Regions from separate parts of the Ectobacillus polymachus genome, predicted to be linked through region 1. Evidence: predicted binding sites of a transcription regulator. Region 1 holds the regulator's gene; the other holds the start of a gene.

Evidence for each region. The regulator NrdR, encoded in region 1, represses ribonucleotide reductase genes. The targets are predictions, from matches to a motif close to AACACNATATATNGTGTT.
Region 2: the regulator NrdR is predicted to act here: its motif matches at 4,990-5,007, upstream of ACM5BR_RS13515 (vitamin B12-dependent ribonucleotide reductase).

Annotation. Positions count from the first base shown of each region.
Region 1 covers NZ_JBLREB010000001.1:1,930,753-1,939,446, reverse strand. Annotated here, with positions in the region: gene polA (DNA polymerase I) at 1-1,744, shown strand, start outside; gene mutM (DNA-formamidopyrimidine glycosylase) at 1,757-2,593, shown strand; gene ytaF (sporulation membrane protein YtaF) at 2,654-3,289, shown strand; gene coaE (dephospho-CoA kinase) at 3,463-4,065, shown strand; gene ACM5BR_RS09940 (glyceraldehyde-3-phosphate dehydrogenase) at 4,175-5,203, shown strand; gene ACM5BR_RS09935 (cytosolic protein) at 5,607-6,005, shown strand; gene nrdR (transcriptional regulator NrdR) at 6,063-6,524, shown strand; gene ACM5BR_RS09925 (replication initiation and membrane attachment family protein) at 6,591-8,009, shown strand; gene dnaI (primosomal protein DnaI) at 8,047-8,694, shown strand, end outside.
Region 2 covers NZ_JBLREB010000002.1:591,835-600,528, forward strand. Annotated here, with positions in the region: gene rnr (ribonuclease R) at 67-2,388, shown strand; gene ACM5BR_RS13495 (TetR/AcrR family transcriptional regulator) at 2,431-2,985, opposite strand; gene ACM5BR_RS13500 (MBL fold metallo-hydrolase) at 2,966-3,697, opposite strand; gene smpB (SsrA-binding protein SmpB) at 3,855-4,322, shown strand; RNA gene ssrA (transfer-messenger RNA) at 4,444-4,796, shown strand; gene ACM5BR_RS13515 (vitamin B12-dependent ribonucleotide reductase) at 5,138-7,684, shown strand; gene ACM5BR_RS13520 (hypothetical protein) at 8,025-8,240, shown strand; gene ACM5BR_RS13525 (metallophosphoesterase) at 8,492-8,694, shown strand, end outside.

The sequences.
Region 1 (8,694 bases):
TGATAGCATTACATTTAAAATGGTAGAAGAAATCAATGGTGACATATTGAAAAATGATAGTGCATTGCTTGTGGAAGTACAGGAAGATAACTATCATCGTGCTGCTATTCAAGGATTTGGTATTCAAAATATGGCAGGATGCTATTTTATTCCTACCGAGATTGCTTTACAGTCAAATGAATTTTGTGAATGGTTAGCTGATGAAAGCATGACAAAATTCACATTCGATGCGAAGCGTGCCATTGTAGCGTTAAAGTGGATGGGAGTAGAGCTAAAAGGTATAGACTTTGATTTACTTATCGCAGCATATTTACTAGACCCAGCAGAGACAGATAAAGACTTTCGCACGGTAGCGAAAATGAAAGGATCGCATGCTGTATATTCTGATGAAGAAGTATATGGAAAAGGAGCAAAACGAAGTGTTCCAGATAGTAGTATTGTCGCCGATCATGTAGCACGAAAAGCTCACGTACTGCATGAAGTGAAACAATTATTTGTAGATGAACTTCAAAAAAACAATCAATATGATTTATTGACAAGTCTAGAGCTTCCACTTACTTATGTACTTGCTGATATGGAATACACGGGTGTAAAGGTTGATAGTAGTCGTTTGCAAAATATGGGAGAAGAGTTGTCTAAGCAGCTTAAGCAAATGGAACTGGATATTCATAGCCTAGCCGGGGGAGAGTTTAATATCAATTCTCCTAAACAGCTTGGGGTGATTCTCTTTGACAAACTCAATCTCCCTGTAATGAAGAAGACAAAAACAGGCTATTCTACATCCGCTGATGTATTAGAAAAGCTTAAGCACCATCATGAAATTATCGAGAAAATATTACAATATCGCCAAATTGGAAAGTTATATAGCACGTATATTGAAGGTTTGTTAAAGGTAGTATATAAAGATACGTCAAAAATTCATACTCGTTTTAACCAAGTGCTTACACAAACAGGACGGTTAAGCTCCACTGATCCTAACCTGCAAAATATACCAATTCGCTTAGAAGAAGGACGCAAAATTCGTCAAGCATTCGTACCTTCTGAAGAAGGATGGATGATGTTTTCGGCGGATTACTCACAAATCGAATTACGTGTACTTGCACATATTGCGGGTGACAAAGGTCTTATTGAAGCATTTCATCATAATATGGATATTCATACGAAAACAGCAATGGATGTATTTGGTGTACCTGAAGACCAAGTCACTTCTAATATGAGACGACAAGCGAAAGCCGTTAACTTCGGTATCGTATATGGTATTAGCGATTATGGGCTTTCACAAAATTTAAATATAACCCGTAAAGATGCGGCGGCCTTTATACAAAAGTATTTTGACAGCTTTCCAGGCGTGAAAGAATATATGGATCGAATTGTTCAGGAGGCGAAGCAACAAGGGTATGTCACAACGCTCTTACAGCGCCGTCGATATATTCCAGAAATTACAAGCCGGAATTTTAACTTGCGAAGCTTTGCTGAACGTACTGCAATGAATACACCAATCCAAGGAAGTGCCGCTGATATTATTAAAAAGGCAATGATTGAAATGTATGAACGTCTACAGAAGGAACAGATTCGTGCTAGATTGCTTCTTCAAGTACACGATGAACTAATATTTGAAGCTCCTAAAGAGGAGATTGAGATTTTGAAAACAATAGTACCGGAAGTAATGGAGCATGCAGTTGAATTACAAGTCCCATTAAAGGTAGACTATGCTTACGGCTCTACGTGGTACGATGCAAAATAAGGAAGTGTAACGATGCCAGAATTACCAGAGGTTGAATCAGTTAAAAATACATTGCAGCAGCTTGTTATTGGAAAAAAGATAGAGAATGTAATTGTGACCTACCCAAAATTAATAAAAAAACCGGATGATGTAGAGATATTTTGCGACATGCTACGGGAGGAAATAATTGAACGGATTGGGAGAAGAGGTAAATTTCTTCTTCTCTATACAACTCATTATACGCTTGTGTCGCACCTTCGCATGGAAGGAAAATATAGATTAAAAGCAGCTACTGAAGCTCCAGATAAACATACTCATGTGAGGTTTTGTTTTACTGACGGTACAGAATTACGCTATCAGGATGTTCGTAAATTTGGAACGATGCATCTCTTTCAGAAGGGGGAAGAAGAAAATAATCTTCCTCTTGTACAATTAGGTCCAGAGCCATTATCAGAACAATTAACGGTTCCATACTTGCGAGAAATGGTACAAAAATCGAATCGTAACATAAAATCTGTTTTGCTTGATCAACATGTTTTAGTAGGATTAGGGAATATTTATGTTGATGAGGTGCTTTTTCGCTCTCGGATTCATCCTGAACGTACGGCAGCATCGCTTTTAATAGAAGAAATTAATACTTTGCACCATGAAATTGTAAACACACTTACAGAAGCAGTCGAAAAGGGTGGCAGTACGATTCGTACCTATGTAAACTCACAAGGGAAAAGGGGAACCTTTCAACAACATTTACTTGTGTACGGTCGTGCAGGAGAAGCATGTAGTGCTTGCAACGCAACTATTATGAAAACTGTTGTAAGTGGACGAGGCACCCATTATTGCCCAGTTTGTCAGCAGAAGGAAAAAGAATAACATCGGATAGGTATTCTTCATATACATACACAAATGATGTATATGGAAAGGAGCCTAACGATGCAGAGCTATTTCTCCCTATTTCTTTTAGCATTCACGCTTAGCTTAGATAGTTGTAGTGTTGGATTAACATACGGGCTTAGAAAGGTTATGATTCCTTTCAAATCCATTATTGTTATTTCATTATGTTCAGCCATTATTATGTTTGTAAGCATGGCGGTTGGAGATTTTTTAATCCATATGTTTTCCCCGATCCTTGCTCGGCAAATAGGAGGTTTAGTGCTTGTTGGAATTGGTTCATGGGTGCTATATCAATTTTTCAGTCCTGATCACAAGGAAGAACAGGAGCCGAATGAGAAAACACTATGGAATATTGAAATCCTTTTGCTTGGTATCGTCATACAAATATTGAGAAAACCGACAGTTGCAGATTTTGATCGGTCAGGTGCCATTTCTGCAATTGAGGCACTATTACTTGGTCTTGCCCTTTCGATTGATTCGTTTGGAGCAGGGATAGGTGCCTCACTGTTAGGATATTCATCCTGGATGATGGCTTTACTTGTTGCATGTATGAGCGGAAGTTTTTTATTTTTTGGTATGAAATTAGGGGAATGTTTTCAAAAATCAACGTGGATACAACAGCTTACGTTTTTACCAGGAGTATTGTTAATTATGATTGGTATATGGAAAATGTAAGTACAATAAGTTTCATAGATGGAATGGATCATTTCTCTAAAGGAATGGTCTCTTTTTTTGCGTTTACACGATTTTCTCTGTAAGGTAACATATAAATTGGAAAAGTTTTCTTGAGGGAACATGTTTTGAAAATAGAAATGAAGAATCTTTTTACATAGAAGGAGAGCAGGATTATGACGATCATTATTGGATTGACAGGAGGAATAGCAAGTGGGAAGAGTACCGTATCAAGTATGTTTCGCAAGCTGAACATACCGGTAATTGATGCGGATGCTATTGCAAGAGAGGTTGTTGAACAAGGAAAGCCCGCATATGATCAAATTGTTAAAACGTTTGGACAGGCCATATTGTATGAGGATGGTTCCATTAATCGAAAGAAATTAGGAGATATTATTTTTCAGGATGAACAAAAAAGAGCTATTCTAAATGGAATTGTGCATCCTGCAGTACGTGCAGAAATGAATGCTAGGAAAGAGGAATATATTCGAAATGGCGAAGCTGCAGTTGTGTTAGATATCCCGCTATTATTTGAAAGTAAGCTTACCTATATCGTTCAAAAGACACTTCTTGTCTATGTGGATCAAAAGACACAAATAAAGCGTCTCATGGAGCGAAATGGTTTTACGAAAGATGAAGCAGATGCGCGAATTGCATCTCAAATGCCTCTTGTTGATAAAATAAAGCTTGCAGACGCAATGCTTAATAATAATGGCACATTAGAAGAGACTACGTTACAATTATTACGAGTATTAAAGCAATGGAGTATTATAAAATGATATTTTTTTATTTTTAATGAAAATGTTTAGTGCTTTATCTCTATTTTGTGCTATACTATTAGTGATAATAAGGGTAAATAGTATAACTCAATCAAGGGGGATAACATAAATGATTCGTGTGGCAATTAACGGTTTTGGTCGAATTGGGAGAATGGTATTTCGTCAAGCCATTAAAGAAAGCGCATTCGAAATCGTAGCGATCAATGCGAGCTATCCATCAGAAACATTAGCACATCTAATTAAATATGATACGATTCATGGTCGATTCGACGGTTCCGTGGAAGCGCTTGCTGATCACTTAGTAGTAGACGGGAAAATCATTCAACTTCTAAACAACCGTAATCCACAAGAACTTCCATGGAAGGATCTAGGCGTTGATATCGTAATCGAAGCTACCGGTAAATTCAATGCTAGGGAAAAAGCAGCCCTTCATTTAGAAGCAGGAGCGAAAAAAGTAGTTTTAACAGCACCAGGTAAAGAAGAAGACGTAACAATCGTTGTAGGGGTTAATGAAGATACTCTTGATCTATCAAAACATGATGTCATTTCCAATGCCTCATGTACGACAAATTGCCTAGCACCGGTTGTTAAGGTACTTGACAAAGAATTTGGTATTGATAATGGCTTAATGACAACGATTCATTCATATACAAATGACCAAAAAAATATCGACAATCCACACAAAGATTTGCGAAGAGCTCGTGCTTGTGCACAGTCTATTATTCCAACAACAACAGGTGCTGCAAAAGCATTGGCTAAGGTTCTGCCGCATTTAAAAGGAAGATTACACGGAATGGCACTTCGAGTACCGACTCCAAACGTATCGCTAATAGATCTTGTTGTTGATTTGAATCAAGATGTAACAGTAGAACAAGTGAATCAAGCATTTATTAAAGCGTCACAAGGCTCTTTAAAGGGGATTGTTTCTTATTGTGATGAACCACTTGTATCTGTAGATTTTAATACAAATACACATTCATCCATCATTGATGGTTTATCTACAATTGTAATGGGTGACCGTAAAGTAAAGGTTTTAGCTTGGTACGATAATGAATGGGGCTACTCACGCCGCGTTGTAGACTTAGTAGGAATTGTTGCAGGTAAACTTGAAGTAATGCAAAACGTTCAACATATTTGAAACATATAGAATGATAAAGACTCTTGTTACATGTCTTTTCAAATAAGTAGACCGCTACAAAAATGTTGGGATATCCGTCATTTTTGCAGCGGTCTATTTTGGTGTATTTAGAATGAAAATCGTATGATCTATAGAAAAAAATGATTGAACTGGAAACTTTGAAATAAAACAACGTGAAGTAAAAGCTCTTTAAAAAATAAGAGTATTGCTTTAAAATAAAAAGAGGTGTATTATACACCTCTTTTTATTTTTTTACGATAAGAAAGCATGAAACAGGTTACGATTATACTTTCACTGAGCAAAAGCAGCACTGTATTCGCTATGATTATGCCAGGTAACGATATAAATGTATACGAACTAATTCCATTTATGGTTTAGGATTGTACTACAGGGGGAGTTTTACATGAGCTTTATTAGTAAAGTAAAACCAATGCTAAGCACAATTGCAGAAACAACAGAAATGCATAGTAATGAACAATTACGCAGTCGTTATTATAAAACGAATAAACAGCAAGCTATGAAGGTAGTAGAGGAGCTGTTACGTCATACAGATGGATGTGAGGTTACGTTCATCTCAAGTGAGCATGGGGAAATTAGTGCGACAATCCTTTCTCCGAAAAAGGCAAGTCTTGTAGCAACCATTGTAACAGTTCAGCCATATGTAACTGCAATTGATTTTATGGTCTCAATGGAATCATCATTCTCCTTGTTCGGCCAAAGTCAACGTTACATTATTGAATTGTATGAACGTTTGGATAAGCAGCTTACTTGTATCGGTACGGGATTAGCTTCACAACTGTAGTACTTGTTTTTGTTTTTCTATTATATTTGCGAATATATGATAATAGGAGTGGTGAGGATGCGTTGTCCAGCTTGTTTTCACAATGGCACGAGAGTATTGGATTCTCGTCCTGTTGACGAGGGGCGTTCGATTCGAAGACGACGTGAGTGTGAGAAATGTCTGTATCGATTTACTACATTTGAAAAGGTGGAGGAAACTCCATTAATTGTAGTGAAAAAAGAAGGTACACGTGAAGAATTTAGCAAAGAAAAGATTTTACGCGGATTAATTAAAGCCTGTGAAAAGCGTCCTGTTTCTTTAAAGCAATTAGAAGAAGTGACGCAATCCGTAGAACGTGAACTCCGCAATGCAGGCTCAGCAGAAGTGAAAAGTGAAATAATTGGAGAAATGGTTATGGAAGCACTACGAGATATTGATGAAGTTTCATACGTCCGTTTTGCATCTGTGTACCGACAGTTTAAAGACTTAAATGTGTTTATTGACGAATTAAAAGATATTTTACACAAAGAACGAAAATAATAGGAACAATCATGTCCGCTTAAGGCAGGAACAGATGGATTATACATGTAGAAAGGAATTGCAGGCATGGAAAGACAATCATGGATGGATTTGCTCCCAGTTGACCGATATCGAGTCTACACATCAGGGCTGCTGCATAGCTATGATCGGAAGATTCTAACCATGCTATATCAGCCTCTAATAGGTAGCAAAGCGTTTAGCCTGTATATGACACTATGGGGAGAGCTTGAACAAGATTTCGATCCTTTACAGGAACAAACCCATCATTCGCTTATGTTAAATATGCATATGAGTTTACCTGATATTCACAAGGAACGAATGAAATTAGAAGGTATCGGGCTTTTGAAGGTATTGATGAAAAAAACGAGTGACGAGCGTACATTTTTATATGAATTGCAGGCTCCACTTACCCCTAAGCAATTTTTTGATGATATTGTACTGAACATTTTTTTATATAATCGTCTCGGTATTACAAAGTACAATTGGGCAAAAAAGTATTTTTTTCAATCTGAAATGGATCAGCACGAGTACAGTGATATTACCAAGTCTTTCAACGATATATTTCAATCGTTTACCCCAACTCAACTTACGCAATATAAATCTGAGATAGAACAAATCGATATGGAACCGGCAATCGGCAGAGCTTCAAGTGGTTCACCACAGGTTTTCAATGATTTTTTTGATTTTCCGCTCTTTTTAGAGGGGATTAGTAATACGATGATTCCAAGGCGTGCTATTACGGAGGAAGTACAGGAAACGATTTTAAAATTGGCATACGTATATCAGCTTGATCATGTAACGATGAAGAAAGTTGTGATGGATGCCCTAATAATTGGACAAGACAAAATAGACATCGAATTACTGCGAAAGTGTGCACGTGATTGGTATCAATATGAGCACAGTAATGAGCTGCCTGTTCTCAGCGATAGAGTACAGCCGGTTGCCTTACAGGAGATGCGGGATAAAGTTCCGCAAACGAAGCAAGATCAGTTAATAAAGGTACTAGAGGAAGTATCTCCGAAGGAATTGCTTACCGAGCTATCCGGCGGGGCTTTACCAGCAGCCTCAGATTTGCGCATCATTGAAGATATTATGATCAATCAAAACTTATCGCCTGGAGTTATTAATGTTCTGATCTACTACGTCATGCTTCGTATGGATATGAAAATACAAAAAAGCTATGTGGAAAAAATCGCTGCACATTGGGCTAGAAAACATATATCTACGGTACGAGACGCTATGTCGCTTGCGATACAAGAGCAACGTCAATATCGTGAATGGGCACAAGGGGCAAAAGAACAAAAAAAGAAAACACGTTCCGCGCAAAAAGTAGTCCGAAAAGAGCTTGTTCCTGATTGGCTTGCCGAAGAAAAACAAAATATAGAAAAACAGGATTCCGAAGAACAAAAGGAAATTGATACAGAAGCTCTTCGAAAGAAAATTGAAGAGAGACGAAAACGTATGCAAAAGCGTTTAAATGGGTAGGAAAACGAGAACGGAATAATATCTTGGAGGGAACCATTTGCAAAATATAAAGAACAATCTCTCAAACACGATACAAACAGAATCGTTTAAAAATCGCTATGATAATATGAAAAAAGAGATTCTTGCAGATAGGGAGGTACAAACCTTTCTAGCAGCGTATGAACAAGAGCTATCTGAACATGCAGTAGAGCGAAGTTTAGTTAAGCTCTATGAATTTACACAGCAAAGCAAGCAATGTAAGGAATGTCCAAGCCTTGAAGAATGTAAAAATATTTTAAAAGGCTATCATCCCAAGCTTATTATTACGGGAAAGTCCATTGATTTACAATACGAGCGATGTTCCCGAAAAATACAGTATGATGAACGAAAAAAACAACAATCTCTCATTCAGAGCTTATATATGCCACGGGATATTTTTGAAGCGAAGCAAGAATCCTTAGACTATAACGATGAGGGAAGAATGGAAGCCGTAAATGAGGCTGAAGATTTCGTTGAACAGTATGAGCCAGGAAAAAAGATGAAAGGCTTGTACTTATACGGTCGATTTGGTGTTGGAAAATCATATATATTAGGCGTGATAGCGAATGAACTTGCACAGCGAAATATTTCCACTATGCTCGTTCATGTCCCTGAATTTCTACGAGAAATGAAAGGATCTATTGGCGACAATACGCTTAATCAAAAG
Region 2 (8,694 bases), on a different contig from region 1:
TTTCTTATACATATTGTGAAAATTGGTCAAAATAGATACTAGCTACCTCGAAAGGGAGGGATTTTTATGGAAGAAACGATTCAGAAACTACTTGTTTTTATGAAGGAAGATGCCTATAAGCCACTTACGGTACAGGAGCTGGAATTGGCATTTGGAATAGAGAGTGCAGCAGATTTTAAAGAATTTATAAAGGCACTTGTTACGATGGAAGAGAGAGGTCTCGTCGTTCGTACACGCAGCAATCGCTTCGGATTACCGGAAAAAATGAATTTGGTGCGTGGTAAGGTGATTGGACATGCACGTGGCTTTGCCTTTGTACAGCAAGAAGAAAAAGGGCTGGACGATATCTTTATTCCGCCAAATGAATTAAATAGTGCTATGCACGGTGATGTCGTGCTCGTTCGTGTGAGCACCGAGCATGGCGGCAACCGGAAAGAAGGAACAGTTGTCCGCATTCTAGAGCGGGGAATTACAGATGTAGTAGGTACATATACAGAATCGAAAAATTTCGGTTTTGTAATTCCGGATGATAAGCGGATTGGCAGTGATATCTTTATTCCTAAGGCAGCGTCAATGGGAGCTGTTGATGGACATAAGGTTGTTGTTCATATTATAAGCTATCCGCAGCACAAAAATAGTGCCGAAGGGGAAATCATTCAAATACTTGGTCACAAAAATGATCCAGGTGTTGATATTTTGTCCGTTATCCATAAGCACGGGTTGCCGCAAGAATTCCCTCCTGAAGTAATGGAACATGCAAACAGTGTACCAGATACGATTAGTGACGAAGATCGTAAGAATCGCCGAGATTTACGCGATGAAATGATTGTTACAATTGATGGTGCAGATGCAAAGGACTTAGATGATGCTGTAACAGTTACAAAGCTAGACAATGGAAATTATAAGCTTGGGGTTCATATTGCTGATGTTAGCTATTATGTAACAGAAGGTTCACCAATTGACAAAGAAGCCGCAGATCGTGCTACAAGTGTGTACCTTGTTGACCGTGTGATTCCAATGATTCCGCATCGTCTGTCGAACGGAATATGCTCGCTCAATCCGAAGGTAGATCGTCTTACTTTATCCTGTGAAATGGAAATTACGGATAGCGGGGAAGTAGTAAGTCATGAAATTTTCCAAAGTGTCATTAAAACGACGGAACGTATGACGTACTTTGATGTGAACCGCATCCTAGAGGATCATGATGAAGAGCTCATCACTCGCTATGAGCCGCTCGTACCGATGTTTCAGGATATGGCCAAGCTTGCAGAAATTCTTCGTGAAAAACGGATGAGACGTGGTGCCATTGACTTTGATTTTAAAGAAGCAAAGGTGCTCGTTGACGAAGAAGGACATCCGACAGACATTGTACTTCGCGAACGTTCCACGGCGGAAAAGCTAATTGAAGAATTTATGCTAGCAGCAAATGAAACCGTTGCTGAGCACTTTTTTTGGCTGAACGTACCGTTTATGTATCGTGTGCACGAAGATCCGAAAGAAGACAAACTCGAACGTTTTTTCCAATTCATTACAAACTTCGGTTACGCAGTAAAAGGAAAAGCAAACGATATTCATCCTAGAGCGCTTCAGCAAATATTAGAACTAGTAAAAGGTCAGCCAGAAGAAATGGTCATCTCAACTGTTATGCTTCGAAGCATGAAGCAAGCGCGCTATGATGAAAACAGTCTCGGTCACTTTGGTCTATCGACCGAGTATTATACACACTTTACATCACCAATTCGGCGTTATCCAGATACGATCGTACATCGTCTCATCCGGACGTATTTAATTAATGGGAAGATGGACAAGGCTACACTAGAGGATTGGCGAGAAAAACTGCCGAATATTGCAGAGCACTCCTCCAATATGGAGCGCCGCGCTGTTGAAGCAGAGCGAGAAACAGACGATCTTAAGAAAGCCGAATATATGCTTGATAAAATCGGAGAAGTATACGATGGTATCATTAACTCCGTTACCAATTTCGGTCTATTCGTAGAGCTTCCGAATACAGTAGAAGGTCTCGTTCATGTCAGCTATCTAACTGATGATTACTATCGTTATGATGAGCAGCACATGGCCATGATTGGAGAACGTACCGGACATGTATTCCGTATTGGCGATGAAATAACCGTTCGCGTTGTAAATGTAAATAAAGACGAACGCTCCGTTGACTTTGAAGTTGTCGGAATGAAAGGCAGCCGCAAGCGTGAATTCAAACCACGTCCAGTAGTCGTTGAGTCTGGAGGCGGAAGACGCAAGAAGAAAAATGACAATGGATCAAATCATAAAGACCACGGCCATAGCCATCGTAAAGAAGGAAAAAATAAGAAGAAGAAAGCCTTTTATGAAGGCGTCCCAGGCGTGAAACGAAAAAAGAAGAAAAAATAAAGAGGAAAGAAAAAAACGGAGGATCTCATCCTCCGTTTTTTTCTATGAATGCTGCAATCCAAGCAAATAAGTTCGTAGTAGTCGATCGAGACTTTCATCATGATCTAAAGATAAGCCAAATCCGCCTACTCGTTCAAGTGAAGCAAATCCATGAAGTAGACTTCGGACTCCTCTTATAATGTGATAGGCATCTTCAGTTGTAAGATTGTATTCTTCAAGGACTCGAAGTAATAATTGGATAATCGTATCACCTGCTGCTCCTATGTCAGGATCTACGGATGCAGAAAGAGTTGCTTCGTATAAGCCGGGATTTTCCCTAGCAAAGGCCACGTAGGCAAAACCGAGGGAATGTAACGCTTTGTCCCCTGCCTTACCGATAGAAGCTACCACCATCCGGTCATAAAGCTCCTTCATCCCATATAAAGCAAGTTGTTTTCGAAGCCCGTTCATCCCATCAATATGGTTATATAGCGAAGGTGTTTTAATGCCGAGTTCGTTAGCAAGGGCGGCAAGTGTCACATTCGCCAGTCCATTTGCATTTGCGAGCTTCACAGCTGTTTGAATAATAGTTGGTAAATCAATTGCTTTTCTTGCCATTTTGTGCCTCCAAACGTTTTATAGCTGCTGAAATAGCAGTTTCCATCTGTTGTATCGGTTCTGCTAGCATTTTCCCATGTCCAACTGCTAACAGCTTCGGGTTCTTTTGCACGAGCTTCTTAGCACTTTCGATTGCAACTTCGAAATTCCAGGTTGCAAATGCTGGGAACGGAAAGGTGAGTTTCATCTTTCCAGATACCGCAATGCCGCCGCGCGTTTGCATAGCGTCACCGGCAATTAAAAAACTGTTTCGCTCATCAAGGAACGCCATGAGTCCAGGTGTATGACCAGGCGCAGCGATTGCGATTAAAGAGCCAATACGATCCCCATCCTGCAGGAGAATATCTGGACGAGTTTGCAGAGACTTTGGTACTCCCCCTTTAATTGGTGTTTGCGGCTCATGTTCATCAAGAGATCGATCATTTTCCATTAGTCTCGCATCTCGCTTTGAAATATATACCTTTGCATTGGGAAGTGCTTTTTTTAGTACATCAAGCGATCCAACATGGTCTTCGTGAGCATGGGTTAAAACAATACGTGTAATTGGCTTACCAATGGTTGAAGCAGCTTGTAAAATAGCTTTATGACTGTATGATAAGGCTGCATCAATTAACGTTAACTCCTTATCTTCTTCTATAAGATAGCAATTCACAGGAAATACATTCGGCAAAAAAATAAGTTGGTATAAATACCCGTTTTGTATAAGACGCATGTAACCCCTCCTTGCTTATATTCTAATCTAATTAGTATTTTAACTAATATTATTAGTTTGGTAAAGACCTTTTTTTCATTTTTGTGAAAACGTATTGTTACATTGTGAATAAGCGTTGTTTTTGTTAAAATAGGATGAATAAAGGAGGGATAACCTCATGCCAAAAGGATACGGAAAAACAGTCGCACAAAACAAAAAAGGATTCCATGATTATTTCATTGAAGAAACATATGAAGCCGGTCTCGTCCTTCAAGGAACCGAAATTAAATCGATTCGTGCTGGCCGTGTGAATCTAAAGGATTCCTATGCGCGTGTGCAAAACGGAGAAGTGTGGGTGTACAGCATGCATATTAGCCCATACGAACAAGGAAATCGTTTTAACCACGATCCACTTCGTCCGCGAAAGCTGCTTTTACATAAAAAAGAAATTGCCAAGCTTATGGGTGACACAAAAGAAGTTGGATACACATTAGTGCCGCTAAAAATCTTTTTGAAAAACGGCTACGCTAAGATTAGTCTTGGACTTGGAAAAGGGAAGAAAAACTACGACAAACGTGAGGATATAAAGAAGAAAGAAGCAAAACGTGAAGTGGAACGAGCATTCCGCGAGCGTCAAAAAATCTAATACAGTATTTTACAATTGCGTCCGTAACAATCATAGGCTATAATATGAAATGTACCAAACAGCTGAACTTTGAAAAATAGCTCATAAAGCTACACTTTCTCGTAAGGCTCCCTTTTATAATGGGGACGTTACGGATTCGACAGGGGTAGTTCGAGCTTAGGTTGCGAGTCGAGGGGATCGGCCTCGTAAAAACGTCAACGCCTATAACTGGCAAAAATAATTTAGCTTTAGCTGCCTAATAAACGCAGCTGCTCCTCCCTCCATTGTCTGTGTGGTAGGGTAAGGGGCTCACTCTAAGCAGACTACGCCGGCGCCCACCGTCTGAGGGCAAAGGAAGAGAACAACCAGACTAGCGAGCCCTGCCGCCTGTCGATAGGCAAAAGAGTTCGCGAAGCGCCAATATGTCGACTACACTCGTAGAAGCTTAAGTGACGATATTTCTGGACGTGGGTTCGACTCCCACCGTCTCCACCAATACATAGTTTGGTGGTTAAACTGATACTATACGGACTTGCTGCTTGCGGCGAGTCCGTTTTATTGTGGGTATTTTCAAGAGTGCTTTTGCAAAAACAGAAGGTTTCGCATTCAGAATCCTCAAAGTATCCCTCCATACGTTTCCTCTTAAAAAACGTACGTATACCACATTTAACTTATATTACATAGAAAATACACTATATATCGTAATAAAAAATGTTTTAGCTACTGTATATTGATATTAGGGACTATGTGTGATAAGTTTAGAATGCATTTTAAAAAACGAATATATAAGTTAGGAAAGAAAAAATAGAGAATTGAGAATCAAAGGAGAGGTAATGATGCCTGTTTTATCTAAAGAAGAAATGACAATTAACGTTGACAGATTAAATAAAGATATTTCTTTATTTCCTCAAGTTCATCCCATTACATCAGATATGAACCTTACCCATAAAGGGGTATCTAGACTTGTAATGATTGACCGTTATTCTTTTAAAGATACTGAAAAAGTAACACTAGCAGCTGGGGACTTTGTTGTATTAACCATAAAAGAAGATCCTACCTTTCCAGCAAGAGGCCTTGGTTTTATTAAAAATATAGATTGGGAAAACAAGAAGGCAAGCGTTTGGATTGAAGAGGAATATCGCGGTGTGCTTACAAAGCCTGAAGAGATTGAAACGGGTATCATTACTCGATCTTTAGATGTAATTGAGAAACCTCTTGAAATATATTATGAGCAAATTGCAAAACGAAATGCAGCAGGTCTTTCTGCGGTAGAAGAGACGGAAGAAAATCGTAAAAAATGGTTCGATTCCTTTAATAAAGAATTAGCAGATTTGAACTTTATTCCTGCTGGACGGGTACTGTACGGAGCAGGCGCAGATACGGATGTTACATATTTTAACTGTTATGTGATGCCGTTTGTACCGGATTCGAGAGAAGGCATTTCCGAGCATCGCAAGCAAGTGATGGAAATTATGAGCCGTGGCGGCGGGGTCGGAACAAATGGTTCGACGCTTCGTCCAAGAAATACATTGGCAAAAGGGGTAAACGGAAAGTCATCCGGATCTGTTTCATGGCTTGATGATATTGCAAAGCTGACGCATCTTGTAGAACAAGGGGGAAGTAGACGCGGCGCGCAAATGATTATGCTAGCAGACTGGCATCCAGATATCATCGAATTTATTATCTCTAAGATGCAAAATCCGCGTATCCTTCGCTATTTAATCGAAAATACGAACGATGAAATGATTAAGAAGTATGCGAGTGAAAAATTGAAATTCACGCCGCTTACGGAGCAAGAGAAAGAGATGTATGAAGGTATTGTAGCCTTTAAACATGGATTTAGCGAAAGCATTCGCAAGGAAGCGGAAGAAAAGCTACGTACGGGTGGCAATTATAGCGTCCATCATCCTGAATTTTTAACAGGTGCAAATATTTCCGTTTGCTTGACGAAGGAATTTATGGAAGCTGCTGAAAACGATGAAAGCTATGAACTTCGATTCCCAGCTACCGAAAGCTACAACCAAGAAGAAATGGAATTGTACAATGCACAGTGGCATAAAATTGGTGATGTTCGTGAATGGGAAAAGCTTGGCCATCAGGTTCGTGTTTATCGTCAAATTCGTGCGAAAGAGCTATGGAATTTAATCAATATATGTGCGACGTATTCAGCAGAGCCTGGTATTTTCTTTATCGATAATGCTAACGATATGACTAATGCTAAGGCATACGGTCAGCAGGTTGTCGCAACGAATCCATGCGGAGAGCAGCCGCTTGCTCCGTTTTCCGTATGTAATCTAGCTGCCGTAAATCTAGCTGCCATGGCTGATAAAAAGAATAAAACGGTTGATTTTGCTAAATTACAGAAAACGGTAGAAATCGGCGTACGTATGCAAGATAACGTAATCGATGCAACTCCTTATTTCTTAGAAGAAAATAAAAAACAAGCATTAGGGGAACGACGTGTTGGTCTAGGTGTTATGGGACTACATGATTTATTAATCTATTGTGAAACAGAATACGGATCTGAGGAAGGCAACCAACTTGTTGATAAAGTATTCGAAACAATTGCAACGACGGCTTATCGTACATCTGTAGAGTTAGCAAAGGAAAAGGGAAGCTTCCCGTTCTTGATTGGCTCAACGGATGAAGAAACACAAGAATTGCGTAGAAAGTTTATCAATACAGGATATATGAAAAATATGCCAGAGGATATTCGCGAAAGCATTTTACAATATGGTATTCGTAATTCCCACCTGTTAACTGTTGCGCCAACCGGCAGCACGGGAACGATGGTCGGCGTTTCAACTGGACTTGAGCCTTACTTCTCATTCGTATACTTCCGCAGCGGACGATTAGGTAAGTTTATTGAAGTGAAAGCGGATATTGTGCAGGAATATTTAGATCAGCATCCAGAAGCGGATCCAAATCAGCTTCCAAAATGGTTCATTTCAGCAATGGAATTGTCTCCGGAAGCTCATGCGGATGTTCAGTGTATTATTCAGCGTTGGGTAGATAGTTCCATTAGTAAAACTGTAAATGCTCCGAAAGGATACTCAGTAAATCAAGTAGAAAAGGTGTACGAACGCTTGTATAGAGGCGGAGCAAAGGGCGGTACGGTGTATGTAGATGGTAGCCGTGACAGCCAAGTGTTAACCTTGAAAGCAGAAGAAAATGAAATGGATCATCATCATCATGAACACGAAACGAGTACAAAAGAGAACAAGGTAGTGCTCGTAGATACGATCAATGAACTACGTTCCACGAACGTAATCGGTTCTGAAGTAGGGGATACTTGTCCTGTCTGCCTCAAAGGAGAAGTAAAAGAAATCGGCGGCTGTAACACGTGCAACAACTGCGGCGTACAGCTAAAATGTGGATTATAATTCAAAATTATGAAAAGGCCCTAGAAGGATCTCCTTCTAGGGCCTTTTCGCATTTAAAATATAGGCTATGTTAAAGCTTGTTGTTGATTTTGCCATGATGTTGATTGGAGCGGAAGGTGCGAGACTCCTGCGGGAAAAACGGGTTAAGGGAGACCCCGCAGGCGCATAGTGCCGGGGAGGCTCCCGAGCCGCCCGCGGAAAGCTCGCACCTGGAGCGGAAATCAACAAGCGAATTTAACAGAGCCAAAATATAAAATATAAGGACAGAAATAAGTTAAGGGAAAATTAAGCTATCCTTCTCATAATAAACATGTTCCAGTAAGAATGAGGAGGTATTATGATGGAGAAACAAAAATTGATGGTAATTTTACTTACTGTTAGCATGGTGTTTAGCGCATTGTCAGCGATTGGGGTAGGATATTTAGTTGTGAAACAAAATCAAAAACCAGCTTTTTCGCAACATGCAGGAGCAAGAGGCGGACAGTTTAAGAATCCGAATGGAAATTCACAAAACAATGACAGCACGCAAAGCCAACCTTCTACAACACAGCAATAATTCTATTTTTTTAACAAAATCTATTTGCTGAATATCTCATGCCTGATAGCTTTACACATATAAGGTTATAAGATGAAACGATCGTATCTTGCGATCGTTTTTTTATGTGCTCCTAAGTGGGGTCGGGCTAACTTTATAAGTCAGCGATAAGTTGGGGATAACATGAAAGGAGGTTATCATATGAGAACGTGAAAGTCTCGCTATCATTCATTGTATGGTATATTGTTCACATTAGAGGAGGGAAGCATGATATGCGAGTGCGTCAATTTGTGCATACAATAGGTATGATTGTTTTATATATACTGCTTACATTTTATATAGGATGGAACGGATGGGCTTGGTTACATACAACGTTTTCCTTGCCATACTGGGCAGGATATCCGATTGTCCTGGCAGTTCTCTCTTGTTCCTTTTGGTTAGGACGATTTGTACCTGTCTTTCGCGTTATTGGTTC